3 regions of the Shimazuella sp. NTD248 genome follow, and region 3 is predicted to be linked to each of the others. Evidence: riboswitches for the same ligand, from Rfam matches in the RefSeq annotation. Region 3 holds a riboswitch; each other region holds the start of a gene.
The links. A riboswitch is a leader RNA that binds a small molecule or an ion and turns the genes downstream of it on or off. The one in region 3 is predicted to bind S-adenosylmethionine.
Positions count from the first base shown of each region.

Region 1: another riboswitch for S-adenosylmethionine. It lies ahead of AC5WOE_RS10170 (homocysteine synthase); the one in region 3 lies ahead of AC5WOE_RS15860 (aminotransferase class I/II-fold pyridoxal phosphate-dependent enzyme).
Region 2: another riboswitch for S-adenosylmethionine. It lies ahead of AC5WOE_RS13955 (hypothetical protein); the one in region 3 lies ahead of AC5WOE_RS15860 (aminotransferase class I/II-fold pyridoxal phosphate-dependent enzyme).

Region 1 is NZ_JCAJZT010000004.1:110,406-118,838, reverse strand. Features, by position in the region: gene AC5WOE_RS10195 (MDR family MFS transporter) at 343-1,770, shown strand; gene AC5WOE_RS10190 (hypothetical protein) at 2,183-3,223, opposite strand; gene AC5WOE_RS10185 (hypothetical protein) at 3,325-3,597, shown strand; gene AC5WOE_RS10180 (hypothetical protein) at 3,612-3,941, shown strand; gene metA (homoserine O-acetyltransferase MetA) at 3,988-4,902, opposite strand; gene AC5WOE_RS10170 (homocysteine synthase) at 5,075-6,355, opposite strand; SAM riboswitch class I at 6,433-6,540, opposite strand; gene AC5WOE_RS10165 (cation:proton antiporter) at 6,603-7,844, opposite strand; gene AC5WOE_RS10160 (sporulation protein) at 8,155-8,433, shown strand, end outside.
Region 2 is NZ_JCAJZT010000005.1:351,870-360,302, reverse strand. Features, by position in the region: gene zwf (glucose-6-phosphate dehydrogenase) at 1-1,469, shown strand, start outside; gene gnd (NADP-dependent phosphogluconate dehydrogenase) at 1,514-2,929, opposite strand; gene AC5WOE_RS13975 (cysteine dioxygenase) at 3,146-3,643, opposite strand; gene AC5WOE_RS13970 (LysM peptidoglycan-binding domain-containing protein) at 3,845-4,750, shown strand; gene AC5WOE_RS13965 (phosphotransferase) at 4,767-5,699, shown strand; gene AC5WOE_RS13960 (hypothetical protein) at 5,814-6,029, shown strand; SAM riboswitch class I at 6,100-6,207, shown strand; gene AC5WOE_RS13955 (hypothetical protein) at 6,273-6,572, shown strand; gene AC5WOE_RS13950 (stage V sporulation protein D) at 6,931-8,433, shown strand, end outside.
Region 3 is NZ_JCAJZT010000007.1:119,475-127,907, forward strand. Features, by position in the region: gene AC5WOE_RS15825 (DUF1002 domain-containing protein) at 1-546, opposite strand, end outside; gene AC5WOE_RS15830 (fumarate hydratase) at 641-2,173, opposite strand; gene AC5WOE_RS15835 (hypothetical protein) at 2,417-2,680, shown strand; gene AC5WOE_RS15840 (winged helix-turn-helix transcriptional regulator) at 2,763-3,068, opposite strand; gene AC5WOE_RS15845 (hypothetical protein) at 3,101-3,799, opposite strand; gene AC5WOE_RS15850 (alkaline phosphatase family protein) at 3,851-5,323, opposite strand; gene AC5WOE_RS15855 (M24 family metallopeptidase) at 5,373-6,560, shown strand; SAM riboswitch class I at 6,749-6,852, shown strand; gene AC5WOE_RS15860 (aminotransferase class I/II-fold pyridoxal phosphate-dependent enzyme) at 6,934-8,088, shown strand; gene AC5WOE_RS15865 (excalibur calcium-binding domain-containing protein) at 8,201-8,433, shown strand, end outside.

The sequences.
Region 1 (8,433 bases), on a different contig from region 3:
TCTATTGGTGGAGGCTGGAAAGTAATGCGCAGTATTTGTTTAAATCATTGCATTTGCTTCTGTTTCATTCGTTTACGTTAGTAATAGGTACAGTACATTCAACTCAATTTTTTTTGACTTAATGAATTGAGTTTATTTACTGTGCCTTTTTCTATCTCTACAAACGATGGAAAGAGGCATTTTTTTGTGTCTAAAAATGAAAAGATTCCCCAAATGAATTCGAAAACCTACTGGACAGCGTCTGTTTATAAATAGATGTTTGATTAAAAAAAGTTATTTCATTAGCTGATATAAAGACATGAATGGGGAAATTTATCTGAATAAAATTACGGAGTGATAGATATGGAACTAAGAATGAATACGAGAGTAATAATGATTACGTTTATGATTGGTGCATTTTTTGCAGTCTTGAACGAAACGTTGTTAAATATAGCATTGACTGCGTTAATGAAGGTATTTAACGTTGATGTATCAACCGTTCAATGGATGACCACTGGATTTATGCTGGTAATGGGTATCCTAATGCCTATTTCTGCATTATTGATTCAATGGTTCACTACTAGACAAATGTTTATCAGTGTCATGACTATATTTTTGATCGGAACAACAATTGCAGCTTGTGCTGTGAATTTTCCGATGCTGTTGATAGGCCGTATGATTCAAGCGATTGGAACGGGTTTGTTGATGCCTGTTATTATGAATGCTTTGCTTTATCTGTATCGTCCTGAGGTTCGAGGAAAAGTAATGGGAACGTTTGGTTTTGTCATTATGTTCGCACCTGCAATTGGTCCTACCTTATCGGGTGTCATCGTTGACTTATTAGGATGGCGTTGGTTATTCATCTCAGTCATTCCTTTCGTCGTTTTTTCCATTCTGTTTGCGTTAAAATTTTTACAAAACGTAGGGGAAGTTACACGCCCGAAAGTCGACATAATATCCATCATATTGTCTTCAATCGGGATAGGAGGTATTGTTTACGGATTTAGCAGTGCTGGAGGAAATCCAGAAGGTTTTCTATCCATAGAAATCCTTTCGATTATCTTTATCGGTTTACTCAGTTTGTTGTTACTTGTGCTGCGTCAATTGAGGTTAGAAGAGCCATTGTTGGACGTACGTGTCTTTAAATATAAAAATTATGCATTAGGTATCAGTCTCTTTGTAATTGTCGTCATGGCAATGCTCGCTTCTGAAATCGTAATGCCTATGTATTTGCAAGGACCACTCGGTTATTCCGCGAAGTTAGCAGGATTATTGCTTTTACCAGGTGCATTATTGAACGGATTTATGTCACCCGTGATGGGAACTTTATTCGATAAATTTGGACCTAGAAAGCTGATGATTACCGGAACAATTGTACTAGTCAGTGTCATGATATTCTTCAGCAATATCAGCCCTTCGATGCATATTGTGTCATTTATCTTTGTCTATATCATTTTGATGCTGTCCATCTCAGCAATCATGATGCCTGCAAATACGAATGCGTTGAATGAATTGCCGAAGAAGTCATATCCCCATGGAACCGCAATTATCAGCACACTACAGCCAATCGCAGGAGCACTTGGGGTATCCATTTTTGTAAGTATCATGAGTCAAGGAAAGAGGAGTTATTTAGAAGGGCAATCAGGAAAGATTACAGAGAACATAATGAATGATGCGATGACTCAAGGTGTGCACCATGCTTATTGGTTTGCAGCAGCTTTATGTCTCGGAGCATTCTTCATTACCTTATTCATCAAAAAATCCATCGCACCTGATTTCGATCAAAGTTAAAATTGGGTAATCAGAAAAAAGATGAATAAACCAAACAATAGATATATCATTGATATTGCAACCCGGATCATCTATTAAAAGATGATCCGGGTTGCATTTTGTTACAAACTAATCATGTCCACTCGTGGCCCCAAGAGAACGAATGCTGCCTAGTATGCGGTAAGTTTGCGATAGAATAAAAAAATGGAAAATCCCACCTTCTAAATAAAAGGTGGGATTTCGTTTATCCTATAGAATCGCCATTTCATGTTAAACTCCCATTAGTTTTACCCATTGGATCGCTATCTGCTGAACGATATTTCATGTTAAACTTCCTTTGGTTTTACCCATTGGATCGCCATCTGCTGAACGATATTTCATGTTAAACTCCCTTTGGTTTTACCCATTGGATCGCCATCTGCTGAACGATATTTCAAGCTAATCCCACCTTGGTCTTTAGGGATTGATATATAAGATTTTGATAGTAATAAAATTTTTGTTTTTCCCCTTTACATTCATAAAAGTTACACATTTTTAGGAAAATGTCAACGGACACATGATCATTGTTATCATTATTCGACATGATTGTATCTACCATTAGAAATAGTTCCTCTGATTCTCCCGATTTATGCAAGTGACCTTTTAGACGACCAAGGGTAATCAGTGCTTCAATTCTAATATCTTCTTTTACTTTAGGGGTATTTTCCAAATATTGAACTGCATCCAGAAGGTGTTCCTCTGCTGCTTTCATTTCCCCCAGATCAAAAAGCAATTTCCCATAAGAAAATTGCGCATGTCCTATCTCATCAGGATCATTTGCCACATGATGACATAGTGCTAATGCCTTTCGATATCGCGTTTTAGCTTCTTGTGTTCTTCCTAAAATAACAAAGATATCTGCTTTAATCGTCCAAAGGAAGAATAACCTACGGTATTCCTTGTTTTCCCAAGCAATTTGCAATCCCTCTTGGGCGTATTCTAATGCTTTTAAAGGGGAACCTGACCGTATCAAAAGATTTGCAAATCTCTCATAAATTTGGGTCGTGAGCACTAGGTTTGCCTTAAAATCGTCGATGTGCTTATATAAGTATTCCAATACCTGACGTGCTTCCTCATCACGACCTAGCTTTTCCAAATAGATGACTTTATTTAGGTAAGGGTAGAACTTAAAATATAGTCTCTCTCCTTTACCATCAAATACTTGAATTGCTTGGTCAGTATAAAGAAGAGCAGTTAAATAATCACCATCGTAAAATGCAACCCTCCCTAAGTCATTCAAACAAATAGAGCGCAGGTTAGAAGTAACTAAGTTAGGACATCGATCCAAATCTGCTAATGATTTTTTGAGATACTCCTTTGCTCTGCTCCACTTCCGCAATTCAAAAGCGATTTTTCCTCGTAATAGAGTGGCAACCACCGAAAGATCATAAAACATATGTAAGTCTACATAACTTTCAATCTCTTCTAAAGCCATTTGAGGATTTCCAGATAAGATATCTAACATATTATTCTGATTTTTAAACCTATATGCAAGGAGTGTGTCTATCATATACCCATTATTTGAAATCAATGATGATGAAATTTCCATCTAAAAGATCAATGAGTTTAGACTGGATCATCGAAAATCGAACTATCCCACTTGAAGTCACCGAAATGCTTCAACAATTAGCTGATAAACATCAATACCCTGTCGATAAAATGCACCAGCACAAGCAAGAAATAGCAAACGAGCTTCAACTCATGGGCAAAGGCTACATCGTAAAGTTTTTATTTCCAAATGGAATAGAGGATAACGAACGATGGCTGCATGCTCTCATTCGAATGGACATCAGGCGGTTACAAAAATAGAAAGGGTGAACCCAATGGCATTGCGGTTATCCGTGGAAGGAAATAGAACAAAAGTAAGTGAGTTTATAGAGGCGATCAAAAAAATCCCCCAATGGAGGTTTTACCGAGGATCAAAGGTGGCAATCGGTGGAGACGAGCTGAGAATCGACTACTTTTTCGATGAAAAACCTGTCCGGCCGTCCCTCGTAACAAATCGAGCCAGCACCGTATCCCTTAGCCTTGAAAATGGCAGCAAGCTGGAGTTTGTGCTGCTGGATACAGAAGTTGCCAATATGGGCAATGGGATTACCTATGTACATGGTAAAAGTTACGACATCTTCGCTGATTCACAGGAAAGCGATTAGAGACAAAGTTATCATGACAGCAAAAAACCGGTTCAAAACAACCGGTTTAATTTGCATGTAAATCATATGGGGTTTCTTGATAGACGTAATAGTTCAACCAATTCGTAAATAATAAATTGGCATGTGAACGCCATGTATGAATGGGAAGGTTATCTGGGTTATCTTGCGGGAAATAGTTTTCTGGCAGTTTTATCGGTAGACCACTCTTAACATCTCGAATATATTCCTCGTTTAATGTAAGTAAGTCATACTCCGAGTGACCTGTTACAAAAACTTGCTTTCGATCCTTGCTGGCGAGAAGGTAAACCCCCGCTTCCTCTGATTCCGATAATATTTCCAGTTCGCTGCACTTTTCTATGTCTTCCCGGCGGATATCGGTATAGCGGGAATGAGGTGCATAAAAAAGGTCATCAAATCCACGCAATAATCTCGTATTCGGTTTTGAAACTTTGTGAGCATATATCCCGGATAACTTTTCGGGCAGAGCGTATTTGGAAATACCATAATGAAAATAGAGTGCAGCTTGCGCTCCCCAGCATATATGCAAAGTGGAAGTGACATGCGTCATTTTCCATTCCATGATTTGCTTTAGTTCATCCCAGTAATCTACTTGCTCATACTCTAAATGCTCCACTGGGGCTCCAGTGATGATCAATCCATCGAATTTATCTTCCTTTATATCTGCAAATGTCTGATAAAAAGTCTCCAAATGGCTTGGCGGTGTATTTTTTGAAGTATGCGACTGCAAATGAAGAAGACTTACCTCTAGTTGCAGAGGCGAATTGCCTAACAACCGAAGCAGTTGTGTTTCGGTTGTGATTTTGGTAGGCATGATATTCAAGATCACCATTTTGAGCGGACGTATATCTTGATGAAAAGCCCGCTTTTCTGGCATCACAAAAATGTTTTCCTTGCGGAGGATTCCAGCCGCTGGAAGATTGTCTGGAATCTTAATCGGCACAACTATTTCCTCCTATATTTTAAATTTGTTGTTATTAATGAGCCAATTCACAAACATTTTGTGCCAAATCCGCTTGATATGCACGTCTTCCGCGTCTGTTGTAAAGAGCAACAAAGGACGCTACAGCTAAGCATATCTTCGCTTGGGATTTTTGGTATCTATTTTTGCACATTTATTGTTGGCTTTTTTCAAGTGCTTGTTCTAAATCCTCAATGATGTCATCTACAGATTCAATCCCAACTGACAAACGAATAAGTTCTGGGTTAACACCAGCTGCTTTTTGTTCATCCTCTGTGAGCTGTTGGTGTGTCGTACTTGCTGGATGGATCACAAGGGACTTCGCATCACCCACATTGGCTAGATGAGAAAATAAAGATAGATTTTCAATCAAACGTTTTCCTGCTTCTCGTCCGCCCTTGATGCCAAACGTAAAGATGGCTCCTTGTCCTTTTGCTAAATATTTTTGCGCTTTTTCATAGGAGGGATGACCTTCTAACCCAGGGTGATTTACCCATGTAATACTGTCGTGATTTTCTAAAAACTTGGCAACTTTCAGCGCATTTTCACTATGTCGTTCCATGCGCAGGTGCAGGGTTTCTAACCCTTGCAGCAATAAAAATGCATTAAATGGAGAAATAGCGGCACCTGTATCTCGCAATAGCTGGACACGTGCTTTAATAATATATGCAAGGGGTCCTACTGCTTCTGTATAAGAAACGCCATGGTAACTTGGGTCTGGTTCTGTTAGATCAGGGAACTTACCATTTTTCCAATTAAACTTTCCAGAGTCTACTAAAATTCCACCAATACTCGTTCCATGTCCTCCGATAAATTTGGTTGCAGAATGAACAATGATATCTGCTCCAAAATCAAATGGGCGACTTAAATAAGGTGTGGCAAACGTGTTGTCAATAATCAGCGGTATACCTGCTTCATGCGCTACATCGGCTACTACTTCTACATCTAATACATCTAATTGAGGGTTCCCGATGATTTCTGCAAACACAGCTTTGGTTTTATCTGTTATCGCTTTGCGAAAGTTATCTGGGTTAGTCTGATCTACGAAATGCACATGAATTCCCAGCTTAGGAAGCGTGTGCCGAAATAAATTATAGGTGCCGCCATAAAGGTTGCTTGAGGCTACAATCTCATCTCCAGCTCTGGCGATATTTAAAATCGAATACGTAATCGCAGCTTGACCTGAACTAGTTGCAAGTGCTCCAACACCACCTTCCAGCTCAGCAACTCTTTTTTCTAAAATATCCGTTGTAGGATTCATAATCCGAGTATATATATTTCCAAATTCTTTTAACGCAAATAAATCAGCAGCATGCTGTGTATCGTCAAATACATACGAAGTTGTTTGATAAATAGGAACGGCTCTTGCATTGGTAGCAGGGTCTGGTGCCTGACCCCCATGAACAGTAATCGTCTCAGGTCGAAATGTACTCAATGATAATTCCCCCTTTTTTATCGCACAAAAAAAGCCTCTTTCTTATCCAGAAGAGGCTTTGGGTTTCTAAATTCCTCATCTTATCTGTTAGAGACGTTTGTCTCTACAGGAATTGGCACCTTCTAGTGAATCACTAGGGTTGCCGGGCATCATCGGGCCAGTCCCTCCGCCTCTCTGGATAAGAGATATTAAAAATATATAGTTCAACACTCGGTTTACTCGATTATATTGAATTTTGCGGCAACCGTCAATACTCTTCCTGTCCTATCTTTTCCATATTGTATTGCTTTCCCAATGACCATTTTAATAAAGGGGACGTTATAGCCGTAGTGATAATCGCAATGAGAAATAAAATACAGTAATCATTGGCAGAAATTAATTTACTGGTTAAACCAATGTTTGCAAACACGAGTATCATCAACCCACGAGCATTCATCAAAGCCCCGATGGCACTTGATTCCCCCCAACTATATCCTATCCCTTTTGCGAAGAACAAGCAGGTAAAGTATTTGCAAATAAATGCTACACCAATAAACAGGAGAATGATCCCGATATGATAACTGTTTGTAAAAGAACGCAAATCGATATTAAAACCCGAACTTACAAAGTAAATAGGAACCAAAAGAGTATTAACAAAATCGGAAATCTTCACATTGAGATCTTTTGTGACAGGGTCTAATCTAGGTATAATTAGTCCTGCTATAAAACCTCCAAAAATAGCATGCAGTCCCATTTTTTCAGTGATCAAACTGCTGCCTAAAAACAAAATGAGAAATATTGCGAAAAATTCATTTTGGAGGGTAGGAAACTTTTGGATCAAAAACTTTAAAAGAGGTCTGATCACAAAAAACATGACTACAAGATAAAGACTCAAATACAGAAATATACTAACACTGCTGAAAGATAAATTAAGAGCAGCAATAGACAAAATGATTGGTAACATCATCCATGCGATGATATCTTCTATACTCGCGCCAAATATTACAAATCTCCCCAAATTTGTTTTGATCAACTTATGCTGATCCAAAATCCGGACAAGTACAGGAAAAGCTGTCACAGAAATGCTGGCTGCCATAAACAGCGAATAAACTAATTGTGTTGTAAATTTTGGTCCTATCGATGGGTATACATACCAACTTAACAGAAACAACATAAGAAATGCCGGTATAATACCTACAAGAGCAAGGAGAACAGCGTTTTTTATTAATTTCTCCTCTTCTAGCTTTTCGTCATTTGCATGAATCCCTACAAGAAACATATACAAAGATATCCCAAACTGACTGAGGATATATAACTGATCTTTGATATTTTTATTGAACAACCATTCTTGAAAACTTGGAAACAAAAGACCTAATACAGAGGGTCCTAGTATCAGTCCTCCAATCATCTCCCCGACAACTTTTGGTTGACCAATACGAGCAGCCAAAGCACCAAATAACTGAGCAACAACAACAATGATTAATAAGCTTAATAGAAATTTAAAAAGCATCCACATTCCTACCTGTCTTATTCAAGGATGATAACAGCACTTGGGCGAAACTTGATTGTTCCTAATTTTCCAATGTCCCAGAATAATAATAACATTTTTATGTCCATTTAGGTTTGTTTCATAAATAAATAGTTAGAGCTATCACCATGAATATATCTTTTCATAATGAATATAACTTACTAAGGAAACCTACAGCACTATCTTAAACAGCTATCGTTTTCCTATATGCTTTTGCCATGCTTCCCCCTACTCGAAGTACATCTTGCATGGTATGATAGGAAAAAAGATATGTTTTTGGGAGGACGAAAAGTTGTTTGAAACCGTACTTGCATCTATGGGAATGGGAGCAGCAAAGATTGACCTACGTTTAAACAAAGAAATAGTAACAACAGGACAAGAAGTTACTGGGCAGATCGTAGCTACTGGCGGTAGTGCCGAACAAAAAGTAGAAGGACTTTCGGTTTACTTTATGCTCCAATCCGTTCATGCTCGCAGTGGCAGTGACTTAACAGAACGAATCGCAATGATTGATGTCACACATGAAGAATTTGTGATTCAGCCAAATGAAACGATTACGTTTCCATTTTCC
Region 2 (8,433 bases), on a different contig from region 3:
TTGTGGTGATCTTTGGTGCTACAGGTGACTTAGCGAAGCGCAAATTGTTCCCTTCCCTGTACAAACTGTATAATGCTGACAAACTTTCCGAAGACTTTGCAGTAGTAGGTGTAGCCAGAGGCGAGATGTCCAATGAAGACTTTCGTCAAAGTGTCATAAATTCTGCTGAGAAAATCGAAGGAAAGATAAAGGATATAAACGATTTTGCTTCCCATTTCTATTTCCAGCCAGCAGATGTAACAGATAAAAAATCTTTTGATACCATGCAAACTCTGCTGCAAAAACTGGATGACCAATACCATACGGAAGGCAATCGTATGTTTTATCTCGCAATGGCACCACAGTTTTTTGGTACGATCTGCGAAAATTTAAAATCAAGCGGTTTGACGTCAACAGATGGCTGGAGTCGTGTGGTCATCGAGAAGCCATTTGGTCATGATTATGAATCTGCAAAAGACTTAAATGATCAAATTGGCCGAGTATTTAACGAAGATCAAGTGTATCGAATCGATCACTATTTAGGTAAAGAGATGGTGCAGAACATTACTGTCATCCGCTTTGCAAATGCCATCTTTGAAGAACTATGGAACAACCAATATATTTCCAACATCCAAATCACTTCCAGTGAAACATTGGGTGTAGAAGATCGCGGCAGATATTATGAATCATCTGGGGCTTTACTTGACATGGTGCAAAACCATATGCTGCAAATGGTAGCACTGCTTGCGATGGAGCCTCCTATCAATTTGACACGAGATGAGATTCAAAGCGAAAAAGTGAAAGTATTGCGCGCATTGCGGCCATTTACAGAAGAAGAAGTAGAACAATACTTCGTTCGGGGACAATATGGGAAAGGATGCATCGAAGATCGTGATGTAATCGCTTATCGGGAAGAAAACAATGTCGATCCAAACTCTACAACCGATACATTTGTTGCTGGGAAACTAATGATCAACAATTATCGGTGGGCGGGTGTTCCGTTCTATATTCGTACCGGAAAACGAATGAAAGAAAAATCAACGAAAATTGTCGTGCAGTTTAAAGATTTACCAATGAACCTTTACCGGGATAGAAGTCATCCGCATCCTAATTTATTGGTGATCCATATTCAACCAGATGAAGGGATGACACTGCATCTTAACGCTCAGCAACGCACAGGAGAAGAAGATTCCTTACCTATTCAGTTACATTATTGCAGCAACTGCGATGATAAAATGAATACACCTGAAGCATATGAAAGACTTTTGTATGATTGTCTATTGGGGGATGCGACCCACTATACCCATTGGGATGAAGTATCCATCTCATGGAAGTTTGTCGATACGATTTCCAAAGCGTGGAACAAAGACAAAGATGTTACGTTTCCTAATTATGAAGCTGGGTCGATGGGCCCAATGGAATCCGATCAACTCTTAGCAAGAGATGGATTCTTTTGGTGGTCGGTTGCAAGTAAGCCATCCAATTCTTAAAGCATTAAAAAAGAGGTTGTAGGATTATCCCTACAACCTCTTTTCTATTTCTCCATCCATTCTGTATGGAAAGTACCTTCTTCATCAATCCGTTGATACGTATGGGCTCCAAAGTAATCTCTTTGCGCTTGTAAGAGATTAGCAGGCAGTGTCTCTGTCCGATAACTATCATAATAAGCGAGTGCGCTGTAAAAAGATGGAGTCGGAATCCCATTTTCAATCGCAATGGTGATCACATGTCGAAGCGCAGATTGGTATTCTTCGGCAATATTTTTAAAGTATGGGTCTAATAATAAATTTGTTAAGTCTGGTTCACGCTCATATGCGTCACTGATTTTTTGCAGGAATTGTGCGCGGATAATACATCCCCCACGGAAGATCATCGCGATATTTCCGTATGGCAAATCCCAGTTATATTCTTTTGCAGCAGCACGCAGCTGACTGAAGCCTTGAGCATAAGAACAAATTTTGCTCATATACAACGCTTTACGAATCGCTTCAATCAAACCTTTTTTGTCACCTTCATACCGTTTAATTGCTGGACCTTGTAATACTTTACTCGCTTTCACTCGTTCTTCTTTCATGGAAGAGATGATACGGGCGAAAACCGATTCGGTTATGATGGAAAGGGGTACACCAAGTTCCAATGCATCTTGACTTGTCCATTTTCCAGTCCCTTTTTGGCCAGCAGTATCTAAGATGACGTCGACAAGGGGTTTGCCTGTCTTCTCATCTATTTTGGTAAAGATATCAGCCGTGATCTCAATGAGATAACTATCTAGTTCTCCTTTGTTCCACTCTGCAAATACGTGATGTAATTCCTCTGCCTCAAGGCCTAGTACATGTTTGAGAAGGAAGTAAGCCTCCGAGATCAACTGCATGTCTCCATATTCAATCCCATTGTGTACCATTTTTACATAGTGTCCAGCGCCATCGGGACCAATATAAGTACAACATGGATCACCGTTCACTTTTGCGGAGATGGCAGTCAAGATCGGTTCTACTAGTTCATATGCTTCTTTTTGTCCACCGGGCATGATCGAAGGGCCATGCAGTGCTCCTTCTTCTCCACCGGATACGCCTGTTCCAATAAAATGAATCCCATCTGCCTCTAACTCTTTATTACGGCGGATGGTGTCATGGAAATAGGTATTTCCACCGTCAATCAATACATCGCCTTTATCTAATAGAGGTTTAACTTGTTCGATCGTAGCATCTGTTGGGGCACCAGCTTTGATCATCATTAAAATTTTGCGGGGTTTTTCGAGGCTCTGCACAAATTCTTCTATACTATATGTACCAACGATATTTTTACCAGCTGCATCTTTTTGGACAAAAGGATTGATCAAATTTGTAAAGTTATCAAATACTGCGACCGAATATCCACGACTTTCCATATTTAAGGCAAGGTTTCTGCCCATAACGCCTAAACCAATAACACCCATCTGTTGTTGTTTCATCTCTATGACCTCTTTCTTGATCTAGTAAATCAAGTGCTCATTTCTTGAAAATAACATATTGATGTATTAAGTTTCAAGTGAGTATGCAACTCAAAAAGACAAGTGGAAATCCTGACAGACTGTACCACTTGCTTATGTTTTGAAGAAGATAGGAACTTTATACCAAGCATATTAGAAGCAGTCTAGACAGATAAGTATGTACTTCGTACTTATTTTTTATGAGGAGATAGTATTTTCCAAGTGTGTTTCATTATAAATGTGGTTATTTTCAATGGGCGGGGAGTAGACGTGGAAAGTGATCAAAGGTTGGTTTCTCGGATTGTACATGGAGTGAATTTGGTCTTGGGTTACGGTAAAATACTCATTTTGTTTATATCTCTCTTCTTTTACCTGCCCAGGTGCCTCAGTAGATTGTTTTATTTGATAGATACGATTATATAATGTGCCATCGACTACTTTTACACAACAAAAAGATTCCCCATGATCGTGTATGGGAGTTTCAATTTGTGGAGGAATTTGCAGAATGATTACTTCAAAAAGTTCGGATCGAAAGATAACATTTCTTCCATATTGCAGAGGGGGAGCTGGAGATGTGATGTAAGGGGAGATCTGCGGGTAAGTAATATTCCACCTGCGCATTTCTTGTTCTACTGCCGAGGGGCTTGGATGAGTGATAGGCAATAACCAATTGGGCAATTGAGCGGTCAAATCCATACTTGTTCCTCCTCATATTTCAGCCGAGAAATCCATATACGTTTAATGTATGTGGATGAGATGAAATCATGATTTGACCTCCAAGTGATGAGAAGACAATTTTACATAGCTGTTAACATTTTGTCCGATCTAGTGATAACTCTTTTATCTCGTACATATATTTCAGCATAAGGGCTTGAAAGATAGAAGGAGGGAGAACAGGTGGAGCAACTTCGCTTTAATATTTCAGAAAAGATTCGTCTGCATCCACAGCAAGCAGGGATAAGTTCGCTTCTGGAATTGGATTTATATCCCGATGTGGAGATCAAAGATGAAGGGCAGCATCTTAAAATTCACGGTTATCTTCGGCTGAATGGCACCTATGAAGGGGATATCGATGAAGAAGCAGATGTTTCTGATTATGATCCTTATGAAAGAGAGGGGGAAGAGATTGCCTATGTAATTCCTGTCGAAATTACTCTGCCTCGTGACCGTGCAGAACTAGCAACTGTCTGTGCAGAAGTAGAATCTTTTGATTACCAGATCTTATCACCATTTGAATTACAGATTGAAGCAGTTCTGATGATAGACGGGATATTGCCAGAAGCCGAGGAAGAAGAATTGATCACAGAGGTTTCTGAAGATCAGCAAGAAGAGATAGAAGAGAAAAAAGAGATCGAGTCCCCCACTTTTGCAGCTCAGCCTGCCAAACCAGAGCCAGAACAGGTAGAGGCAAAAAAAGAACAATCCAAACCCAAAGAAGTTGAACGCACCATACATCGGGAGACAAGAAAAATAGCAAAAGAACAAGTAGGCGAAGAACCACCATCACAAGAAGCCTTTCAACCTCAGCTTGTGATTGAAGAAGGACAACAAGAGGAAGAAATCAAGGAACCAAGTAATACAGAGGAAGAAGTTCGTGGCAGAGAATGGAGCAGGTGGTTGGTAGGAAATAGAGAAGAATCGTTTACTTCCTTAAAAATGGTTATTGTCCAAAAAGACGAGACGATCGATACATTAGCTGCCAAGTATGATGTTTCTTGTAATGCGATTATTAGAACGAATCAGTTCCCAACAGATCGTTTAGTGGAAGGTCAAATCGTAAAAATTCCGGTGAAGCGGAGCTAGGGAAGGAGGGCTTTCGATGTGGGAAGTGATTCATGCATTTGGATGGGACCCTTCTTCGGTGCAACATCGGGCTGGAGTATGGGAGGTTGCGGATGGAGACCAAAAATATGCGCTGAAAGAAAGTCATGCACCGAGAGAAAAACTGTATGTACTGCACCGCATGTTAGAACAAGTTCGCACAGCTGGATATCCTCATCTGCTTCCGTGGGTTCCTACAGAGGATGGAGAAATAGTCGTTTCTGCTTATGGAAGCCAGTGGTATGCCACTCCATGGCAAGAGCCTGCTGATGATCATGTATCGGCAACAGAGCTGGCATCATCCTTAGGGCGCTTTCATCGTTTAGCAGAACCTATAGCAGCACAGTTTCCCAAGTTGCACCAAGTCATCGATCCAGATCTAAAAGAGTCTTGGGAACAGCGAAAGACACAAGTATCTAGTTGGCAAGAGACGTTAGAAGAAGGAGAAGCAAAAATATCCGAACAATCTGCTCAGCTCTCCCAAAATGGATTTACGTTTGCTATCCAAGGAATCGATCGTTATCTTCAAGTGGAAAAAGGAATTGCCCCGAGATACACGATATGTCATGGTCGGGTTCATCCTTCTAATGTACTCACAAGTGAGGAAGGATTGTACTGGATCGATTTTGACCATGCTGCGCTAGATACACCCATAAAAGACCTTGCTACTTTAATACATCGATATCCAGAGGAATCTCCCGCAGAAATACTAGCAGCCTATGAACAAGAAAATAAACTATTGCCGAAAGAAAAAAGACTTCTAGCTGTCTTTCTCTCCTATCCCGAACGATTGGTTCGTGCGGTAGACAGACAAGAAGAATTAGTAGACGTTTCAAGTGAATATGCCCATATCCAAGAATGTCAAAAACTAATCAAAAAACTATGGCCGGCAAAGAAGAAGTCAAGGTCCAAACCAAAACGAAATCGATAATCCTAACGAGGGAAACCTCGTTTTTTTATGCCAAGAGGACGGGCTAGTATATATTCAAACATTATGGAAAACATAGGTAATGATTTGAAGTATCTAAAATCGGAGGATTATAGTATGGATAAAATGTGTATGAATATGATGATGATGGTCATGATGGAGGATATGATGGGAAAAATGAGAATGATGACCATGATGATGAACAAAATGCAAGAAATGAACACGATACCAGAAATGGACATGGATATGATGATGAACAAAATGCAAGAGTCAGATGAAATGATGACAAAAATGATGAGTATGATGCGAACAATGAAAGAAAAATCGATGTAGTTATTTACAATTAAAATAATTACATATATAATCAACAACAAATCAACCAAAACGAAAAAAATCGAAGGATCTCTTATCAAGAGAGGTGGAGGGATTGGCCCTATGAAACCTCAGCAACCTCAGTCAACAGACTGTATGGTGCTAAATCCAACAGAGTAGAAACTCTGAAAGATAAGAGGAGGACCTTTCTAACTAGAAAACCTCTTCTTAAAGAGGTTTTTCATTTGTTAGGGAGGTAAAATCATGATTCAGTTAAAAGAAACTTGGATAAACGATTATTTAGACTTGTATTTATATGCAAAAGAAATCGGCGATCAAGAATGGCAAGCTGAAATTTTACAAAAACTGAATTTCACAGACAAAGATTTATTTCTCTATCATTTATGGGCACAATTCGATGCTATAAATACGCAGTTGTTGTTAAGTTATCAACAACTAAGAAGTGCATCGGATGCTTTTGAACAGGAACAACTATGGGAGAAAGTATGGAGTTTAAAAATGGAACGTATTACCTTGTCCCGAAAAATTCGTTCTTTTTGGTAATAGAGAAATATGGTTGTGAAACAGCTGAAGTCAAAAACAAGATGAAAATGAAATAGATAATACATACGAGGGAAACCTCGTTTTTTATGTGAAGATGTGGAGTGTTTGTTTCATTTTCTGACATTCGTACTTCCCTTTACTTAAAAAAGAATAGCCTCCTAATTACCTCAAACGACCAGTATGTTCCACATCTCACTCAATAGACGAAGATGTGGGATTTTTTACGTTTGAGTCTTTGAATATAACATTCCGTTGAGCAAGTTTGATAGGAAATCCCTAAATCATAGAAATGATGATTCTTTTTTACCCTTTGTCCACATAAATTGAAATAAAGGATAGTGGAAAAGGATGAAGAGACGTGAAAGCGCTATTGGTTACGCACAAAAAACGCTTATTCATTATATTTTCAATTGCACTGTTTGTACTGATCGCGTTGCTCGGTCGTCTTACTTTTGTGCAGTTGGTACAAGGGCCTTGGTTGACAGGGAAAGCGGAAAATCTTTGGGGCAGGGATATTCCCTTTGCGTCAAAGCGTGGACGCATCTTGGATCGCAATGGGGAATTGATTGCGTATAATATCAGTTCGCCTTCGGTGATGGTCGTACCAGCTCAGATCAAGGATAAAGATGGAACAGCTTATAAACTAGCAAAAATATTAGGTGTGCCAGAAGAAAAGATTTTGCCGTTTGTAAAGAAAAGACAGCTTATCGTTCGGATTAATCCCTATGGGAGAAAAATATCAGAAGCAAAGGCAGAAGAGATTCAGGGGTTACAATTACCAGGGGTAGTAGTTACAGAAGATAGCAAACGTTATTACCCTTATCAAAGTTTAGCTTCCCACATCCTTGGCTTTACTGGAATTGATAATCAAGGGTTAGCAGGATTGGAATTGGAGTACAACAAGCAATTACAAGGTACCCCGGGATATATTTCGTTTAGTGCCAATGCACGTGGAGAAAAGTTGCCAGGAGGGGTAGATCGCTTCACACCGCCAAAAGACGGGATGGATTTAAAGCTTACAATTGATCTAAATATTCAACAAATCATCGAACGAGAATTGGATCAAGCAATGGCGCAGTATCATCCAGAAAATGTGATCGCCATTGCGATGGACCCCAAAACAGGAGAAATACTGGGGATGAGCAGTCGCCCCACTTATCGGCCAGATCAATATAGAACAACAGACCCATTGATCTACAACCGCAATCTGCCAATATGGAAAACGTATGAGCCGGGTTCGACATTTAAAATTATTACCTTAGCAGCCGCTCTGCAAGAGAAGAAAGTAAACTTACACGAAGGATTTTTCGACCCCGGTTTTATTGCTGTAGGCGGGGCACGACTTCGCTGCTGGAAGTCTGGCGGACATGGCTCGCAAACCTTTTTGGAAGTCGTAGAAAATTCCTGTAATCCCGGATTTGTCACCTTAGGCCAACGGCTTGGAAAACAAAAACTGTTGTCCTATATCCATCAATTTGGGTTTGGGCAGAAAACAGGAATAGACCTTAATGGAGAAGCAAAAGGAATCTTGTTTAAACCTTCGCGTATGGGACCAGTGGAGCTTGCAACTACTGCATTTGGTCAAGGGGTAGCAGTGACTCCGATTCAACAGGTGGCCGCTGTAGCAGCAGCTGTCAATGGCGGGAAATTGATGGTTCCACATCTTGCCAAGCAATGGATAAATCCAGAAAATGACCAAGTTGTAAGCACCATTAGCCCTGCTGTAAAAAGACAAGTTATAACAGCAGATACATCTGCTGCTGTACGGGCGGCGTTAGAAAGCGTTGTTGCCAAAGGATCAGGTCGTAAGGCATTTGTAGATGGCTATCGTGTTGGCGGGAAAACTGGAACAGCGCAGAAA
Region 3 (8,433 bases):
ATCTTTTGCAACATCTTGGGTTCTTACAATCTCTTGGTTTGCTACTTGTTTCTGATTTTCACTGATTTGTTTGCCGGTTGCTTTTTCAAATGCTTTAATGATTCCAGTAAGAGCAGCAGTACCAGACACTCGGATTGGAGCAGTTACATAAATGTCTGCATCTTTTACTCCAGCTGTAATCGCAGCATTTGCGTACATCGCATCGGTGATCGAAGTAATATTATTTGTTTTTACGGATATTCCTGACCCGTTAGCAGCGATTGTAATTTTCGCTGAGGATAAGGCACGTGTTCCAATGGTTGCAGCAGACATATATTTTCCAAGGTATTGGTGTTCTTCTTGGTTTGTAACATAAATTTTGCTTACATTGCTAGGTACTTGCATTTCCGCCAAAATACTATCCTGTTGTTGTAAAGTTAGGTCTTTCCCTAATGTTACAACCGTATCTCCTTCAACTGCATCGGCAAAGGCTCCAGTAGGAAGAGCAATCGTAAATGCGGTCAAAACAGAAAGTGTTACCAAAGAAAGCTTTGATAAAAGTTTCAAAGTCAAACCTCCTTAAAAAGTAAGAGACAAGTACAAAAAGGGCTTACAGTCCCTCTTCATTTTACCGTTTTGTGTCTCGGAAGTGAACAGAAATTTATTTAAATACAGGTTCTTTGTACTGTGCTAGTTTTTCAAGAGATGTCTTATCAACATCAGCGTGCAAACTATTGCCATGAGAATCCATCGTCACAATAGCAGCAAAATTTTCCACATTTAAATGCCACATTGCTTCTGGTACCCCAAAATTTAAGAAATCTGCCCCTTCTACGTCTTTGATACACTCTGCATAGTATTGTGCAGCTCCACCGATGGCATTGAGGTAAACAGCGCCATGTTCCTGTAGACCTTTTAACGTTCTTGCGCCCATTCCACCTTTTCCGATGACTACTTTCATGCCAAATTTTTTGATGAGATCCGATTGATATGGTTCTTCTCGGATACTAGTGGTTGGACCAGCCGCTTTTACATGCCATTTTCCTTCCTCATCCTTGAGCATAACAGGTCCACAGTGATAAATAACACTTCCTTCTAGATCAACAGGAGAATCATGATCCATCAAATATTTATGAAGTGCGTCTCGACCTGTATGAATCAAACCATTTATCACCACAACATCTCCAACTTTGAGATCGCGAATTTGTTCTTCGGTGATAGGGGTAGTAAGTACTACTTGGCGATTTGAACTCTTAGATTCTTCTTGGATTTTTGGCTTTCCTTGTACTTTTGGTCTTTCTTCTTTGTATAACCAGTTTTGGATTTCTCCCGTTGCCGGATCGATCGCAACTCCTTGTCGGCGAAAAGCCCAACAATTATATGCAACCGAAACAAAGAAACTCGCTGGTAGACGGTTCATAACACCGATTTTACAACCAAGTAAAGTGGTATTTCCACCAAATCCCATGGTACCAATGCCTAATGTATTTCCTTTTTCTAAAATATAATTTTCTAATTTAGCAAGGTCTTCGATTGGATTTACATCGTCCACATGTCGGAATAATTGCTGCTTTGCAAGTTCGTAACCAGTGGTACGATCCCCACCAATCCCAACTCCAATAAAACCGGCACTGCACCCTTGTCCTTGAGCTTGGTAAATACTGTGCAAGATACACTTGCGAATTCCATCTAGATCTCTTCCTGCACGACCTAATCCTTCTAATTCAGTTGGAAGGCTGTATTGAATGTTTTTATTCTCACAGCCTCCTCCTTTTAAAATAAGCCGAACATCAATGTAATCTTTTTCCCATTGATGAAAGTGAATAACAGGTGTTCCAGGTCCCAAATTGTCCCCCGTATTTGCTCCGGTTAAGGAATCAACAGAGTTAGAGCGAAGTTTTCCTTGTTTGGTAGCTGTTGCAATAGCATTTTTGATTGCTTTTTCCATCTCTAATTGATTGGCACCTATTGGTACATGAAGGATAAAAGTCGGCATACCTGTATCTTGGCAGATAGGAGACACTTTTTCCTCTGCCATTTGAATGTTTTCCGTAATTCTTGCAAGTGCCAATGCTGATCGAGTCCCACTGTCTTCTTGTGCAGTTGCTTTGTCGATTGCTTCCCTTACATCTGGTGACAATTGGGTAGATGTATCTGTGATCAGGGTAAGCATGGATTGTTCAAATGATTGCATGTCAAAAACCTCTCTTTTTTCGCCACAAAGTCAACTTTATTTTAACATACTCGTGCAAGATGTCTTTTGGAAAAACAATGATGCTTCTATAGGAAAATAAATTGATTTAAACTTTTTTTATTAAATTACAAAATTATCATATGGCTTTATGAGTTGTAATCGTTTTGAGGGTATCAGCCGGTGCGAACTTATGAATTTTGAATATATAAAAAGTATGCAGAGCGAAGATGAGAGGTGCGAGAAATGAAGAAGAGAAAAAAGTCTAATGTAGAAAACCAAATTTATTCAAATAGAGTTCTTCGATCTGAATTCGATAGAAATTGGAAGACTAGACTGACAAGAAATGGATATGTAGAATATATTGCTACTGCAAATAGAGCTAAAGTTATTGTACTTTTGGCAGGTGGATTACAAAAACAACTCATTTTCCCCAGAGGCGGGAGAATCTTAGTCGGCGGTGGAGGAACAAGCCACTATAGTAAACCACATAAAGCTGTATCCATTTAAGAGTATACAGAGGAGATGGAAAGATGAATCTACTGGTGAGACATTAAGATAACGAAAAAACTCCCTATTTAGAAAGGGAGTTTTAAATCCATTCATGTGCCCAATTTTCGATCGAGTCGAGTACGGGTTGTAAGGCTTTTCCTTTTTCCGTAAGTGTATATTCAATGCGGACAGGTGTCTCGGGATAAACTTGCCGATTGATTAGTCCAGACGCCTCTAATTCTTTTAGGCGTTCAGCTAACATCCGTTCGCTCATCTGCGGTATATGCTCCCGGATATCACGAAAACGGCGTTTTTCCTCCATGAGAACCCGCAAGATAAGACCCGTCCATTTTTTTGCTAAAATTTCAATTGCAGCTTCAAATTTAGGACAGATGCAGCTTTCCACCGAATTCCCTCCACTTCTTAACAGTTAGCGACTTATTTTTTATTTATTATAGCATAGTATGTACGCTTCGTGTCTTGAAAACACTCTCTAATTTGTGTATTGGAATATCCTTTTGTTAATAAATAACGAAATTGATCAAGAAGCAACGGGGACCAATTTAAACCAAGTGCGGTTTGTGTAAAGGAATGGGCAGCTATCTCACGTAGTCTCAAAAGAGACCGTTTTACTAAAAATGGCCCTCTCTGTTTCAGGACAACAGGTCGGAACTTTTCATCTGTTCTTCCGATTGTTGTTTCTTCCAAATGGTGAAACCATTCATGGTAAGCATGTAATGCGATTAAATCAATTTGGAGAATGTTTCCGATTTCTTTTGATATAAATTGTTGAATTTCTCTCATTGAATTTTTATAGATGAAAATGGTTTGCTTTTTTTTATGATATTGTGCTCGAATGGTAGATTGCTCAGGATGTTGATCTAGTAAACGAATACGAATATCTTCTTTTAGCACATGATTAAAAAAATCGAGATGATTCATGTCCATATATCGCTTTGCTGTTTGTTCTCCTATATGAATAGCTTTCTGAAGATAGTCTTCCAACTCTTCCTCAGGTAAAAAAGAGTAGTAAGGATCACGTTCTAACTCTAAAAAGGACAGGTAAAGAGGAGATAGATATGGCCAATATTTCTCCCAATCGAATTGAATATTACTTTTGGTTTGTAAAATAGACATAAAAACTCCCCGTTTCCTGTTTTTTTACATTTATGAACGGGGAGGCTTGGCTCATTCCTGTAACAATTTAAGAAACCATTTTTTTAAGTCAATAAGGCGTAGGTGTTCTGGTTGATGATCCATGCCTGTTACAATCATAGGTACAAGGGAATCTAAATGATGTAAGGAACCATGGGAAGCTCCTTTATGTTTAGGTGAGGCTTTTCCTATTAACTCGTAACCGGGAGATATGGTAATAATTACATTTCGACTTGCAGGGTCCATTGCTCCCGCTAAACGGGATAATGCGTCAGGATAGAGACCATACTGGATTTGATGATCATCCAGTGTCAAGTCTAAAATAGAAATATCTCCTTCAAGCTGCCATTTTTGATTATATTCATCTGTGTAATCTCCATCTGGTCGGAAGCTTAAAGCTCCATCGGTTTGTCCGCTTACTACATGGATCCATTTATCTTCTGACTGCCATGCAATTACATCTAATTTTTTTTCGGTCTTACATAAACGGACTATGTCTTGATAAGATATTTTATCATCCAAAATAGTTATATAACTCATTCGCTCATTTACACAAGTGATGAGTTGGTCTTGCGGTTTTGGTGTATCTCTTGAAAGTGGCATAATCGAATAAGGTTGTAGTGTTTTTCGTAGGTCTACATAAGTATCTTTTTTCATCATGTTGGTCTGACCACTATCCCCTAGAACGATGAAATTACATTTTTGAATAGCTTCTTCCCATGAACCAAAGGCATTTAAAATGGGACTGATCTCTTCATCGACTTTTTTTATCCCTTTTCCTTCAGATGTTCCTTTTTTATGTACAATCGTGTCATTTCCTGGGAAATAAACGAGAGAAAGGGGTGGTAATTTGTCTTCTTCGATTAGGGAGATAATTTCTATCGATGAAAAATGATCATTCATACCAAATTTAGACAATGGGGTTTTTGGAAGCGGCTTTTTTGTTATGTTGAAAAGAGAGCCGAATGAGAAATATGATGGTACAGATGCTTCCACATTTCTAGGTAGCAAACCAAACAGCCATGCTAACCAAGGCGTTTTTAGTGTTGCGGGTTGGTTGCCGCGGTAAATCATTGAATTAATAGAAGCAGTAGGCTTTTCTGTTGCTTCGTGAATAGTTTCCACATCTCTGCTTATTAATTTTTGATTTAATTGCATGATTGCAGCATGGAGCACACGTTTCAGTCCGAAAAATAAAATTTCTTTTGGGCCAGTACCAAAGTTGAACACTTTTTTTTGCTGGGAATGATAATAGGTAAGACCATAAATTCCATGTTTGTTGGGAGGTTCACCTGTTAACATGGTAGTATCAATAGACACAGACATTGTAGGAAATGTACTGACTACTCTAGGAAAATAAGTTCCATTATCACGTAGAAACTGTAGAGTGGGAGCCCGACCCGCTTGGATTTCTTCTTGTAACGGGGTGTCCATTAAGGTGTCGATTAACAAGCATATAATTGGTTTATGTATAATGAAAGTTCCCTCCTTCATCTGTTCAACCATATAATTATCTTTCCACCAAAAAATTCCTTCTATGTAAAGGGTGATTGTAATGGATTTTCTTACAAAAATTTCTAAAAAAGAAATAACTACTCGAATCGAGTGTTTACAATCGGGACTACGCAAGCATGAAATTCCGGCAGCTCTTATTACACAAAATGTAGACCTTTTCTACTACACAGGATCTATGCAAAACGGTTTACTCTATGTTCCTGATTCAGAAGATCCTGTGTTTTATGTGAAAAAAAGCGTTGTTCGTGCAACAGAGGAAAGTTCTATTGAAGTGGAGCCATTAGGGAGAATGAGAACATTAGGAGAGCGTATACAGGCTCGTTTTGGTAAACCTAATACATTAGGATTGGAACTTGATGTGTTACCTTATCAGTTAGGTGTTCGTTATCAGCAGATGCTAGATACAGAAATCAAAGACATCTCTCCTATTATTCGCTTGCAGCGTGCAGTAAAATCAAACTACGAGCTAGCGCAGATTCAGCAGGCTGCTATATTAGTAGATGAAGTTATTCAACAATTGCCTGCTTGGATATCAATAGGTATGACAGAAGTACAATTAGCAGCGAAAATGGAGCAATATTTACGAGTACGTGGAAATATAAATCTCAATCGAATGCGAGGTTACAACCAAGAGTTGTCACTGGGGATGGTAGCTTCTGGTGCGGCAGCAGCAACCCCGACTTATTTTGATGGTCCTGCTGGCGGCTTAGGATTGACAGTTGCTAGTCCACAAGGTGCAAGTTTCAAAAAATTAGCTCAAAACGAACCAATTTTACTCGACTTTAGCACAGTAGTAGAAGGCTATATGATTGATCAAACTCGAATAGCTGTCATTGGTACACTTGAAGACGATCTGGTACAAGCATATGAAGTAAGTCGAAACCTTTTGCGTGCTGTAGAACAGTTAGGAAAACCAGGAGTTACATGGGAGAGTTTATATCAGCATGCTTTAAAAATAGTGGAAGATGCTGGTTTACAAGCTCATTTTATGGGATTTGGGGAAGATCAAGCGAAATTTTTGGGACATGGAGTAGGTTTGGAAATTGACGAGTTCCCCATTTTGGCAAAAGGATTTCAACAACCCTTACAAGAGAATATGGTCATTGCAATCGAGCCTAAATTCACGTTTCCTGGCAGGGGTGTTGTCGGAATAGAAAATACATATGTCGTCAAAAGTAATGGATTAGTATCTCTATCCATTTCTAGCGAAGATGTCATCACTATTTAAAAAGGCTTTGACTGCAAGGAAATAGTATTTTTAACCCAATAACTAGACATCCAATCATGGATAGGGTTGTAGCTGCCTATCCATGATTTCTATAGATAGATGATTATTTCACCAACATTGATAGAAAAGTAATATATATGATAAAATTAGTTTGATAAAAATAAATAAATATTATATTTAAAGATTTTCTCTTATCAAGAGTGGCGGAGGGACTGGCCCGATGAAGCCCGGCAACCAATTGATCTTGATCAATAAGGTGCCAAATCCTGCAGGAATTCCTGGAAGATAAGAGAAGAAGCGGTGTCGAAAACCAGCCTCTTCTCTTAGGAGAAGAGGTTTTTTATGTGAGGAAATGGGTCAGGAGGATGAACAAATGAAAAAAATGGAGACGGAATTAGCGCAGATAGGCTGTAGAAAGGAACCGAAGACAGGAGCTATTAATTTTCCAGTTTATTTTGCAACTGCTTATGAACACGTTGGTGGGGTAAGTACAGGTTATGACTATACGCGGACAGCTAATCCGACCCGAGATGTGCTGCAAGAAAGCATTGCAAGATTAGAACAAGGAGATGAAGGTTTTGCTTGTAGTTCAGGAATGGCAGCCATTCAAACGGTAATGGGATTGTTTTCACAAGGAGATCATTTGATCGTCTCTCTTGATCTTTATGGAGGAACTTATCGATTGTTTGAAGAAAACCTTCGACGCTTCGGTTTGGACTTCACTTATGTAGATTTGCGTAATCTTGAGGATGTAGAAAGTTCCATCCAGGCCAACACACGAGCTATTTTTATCGAAACACCTACCAACCCATTGATGCAGGTCGCTGATATACAAGCGCTTTGCAGCCTAGCTCGCAGACATCAGATCATAACTATTGTGGATAACACTTTTTTGACCCCATACTACCAACGTCCGATTGAATTAGGTGCTGATATCGTCATTCATAGTGCAACGAAGTATTTAGGTGGTCATAATGATGTACTCGCTGGTCTGATCGTGACAAAAGGATCTGAATTATCAGAGCGTGTAAGATACTTGCATAACGCCATAGGGGCAAGTTTAGGACCTCATGACTGCTACTTGTTGATGAGGGGGATGAAAACACTCGCTTTACGGATGGATCGTCATGAAGAAAATGCTCTACAGTTAGCACATTTTCTTCGTGAGCATCCGTTGATCAAGGGAGAAGTATATTATCCAGCTCTCGATGAAAAGGGAAAAGATACACACCTAAAACAAGCTAGTGGATTTGGAGGTATGCTGTCCTTTCGACTAGCTGATGCTAATCTTATCCGACCGTTTTTGCATCACTTGAAATTGATTACTTTTGCAGAAAGCTTAGGTGGGGTAGAGAGCCTAATTACTTATCCAGCGACACAAACACATGCAGATATACCAGAGGAAATTCGGCTAAAAGTAGGAGTTTGTGATCGATTACTTCGTTTATCAGTAGGAATAGAGCATATAGATGATTTGCGTGCAGATTTGGAACAAGCCTTATCGCATGCTAATGAATATCATTCTTGAACAATGACATAATATACTCTATTAGACGTATAATAGACACAAAAAAATGATAAATTTCATATTAATCTGAATTATGATAAAAGAGACACCAGATGAGAGGAATACAACCTACATGAAAAAATTATTAACATATGGTTTGGCTTTAGGGCTTATCATTGCTTTCTCTGCTTCTACTACATTAGTTGATGCAAAAACAACTGTTAAAGTATATAAAAACTGTACAGAGTTGAACAAAATATATAAAGGTGGAGTTGCACGCTATTCCACCACAAAAAATAAAGGCGGAAAAACGTATTATAAACCATATGTATCAAAAGTCATCTATGACGCAAACAAAAGATTAGA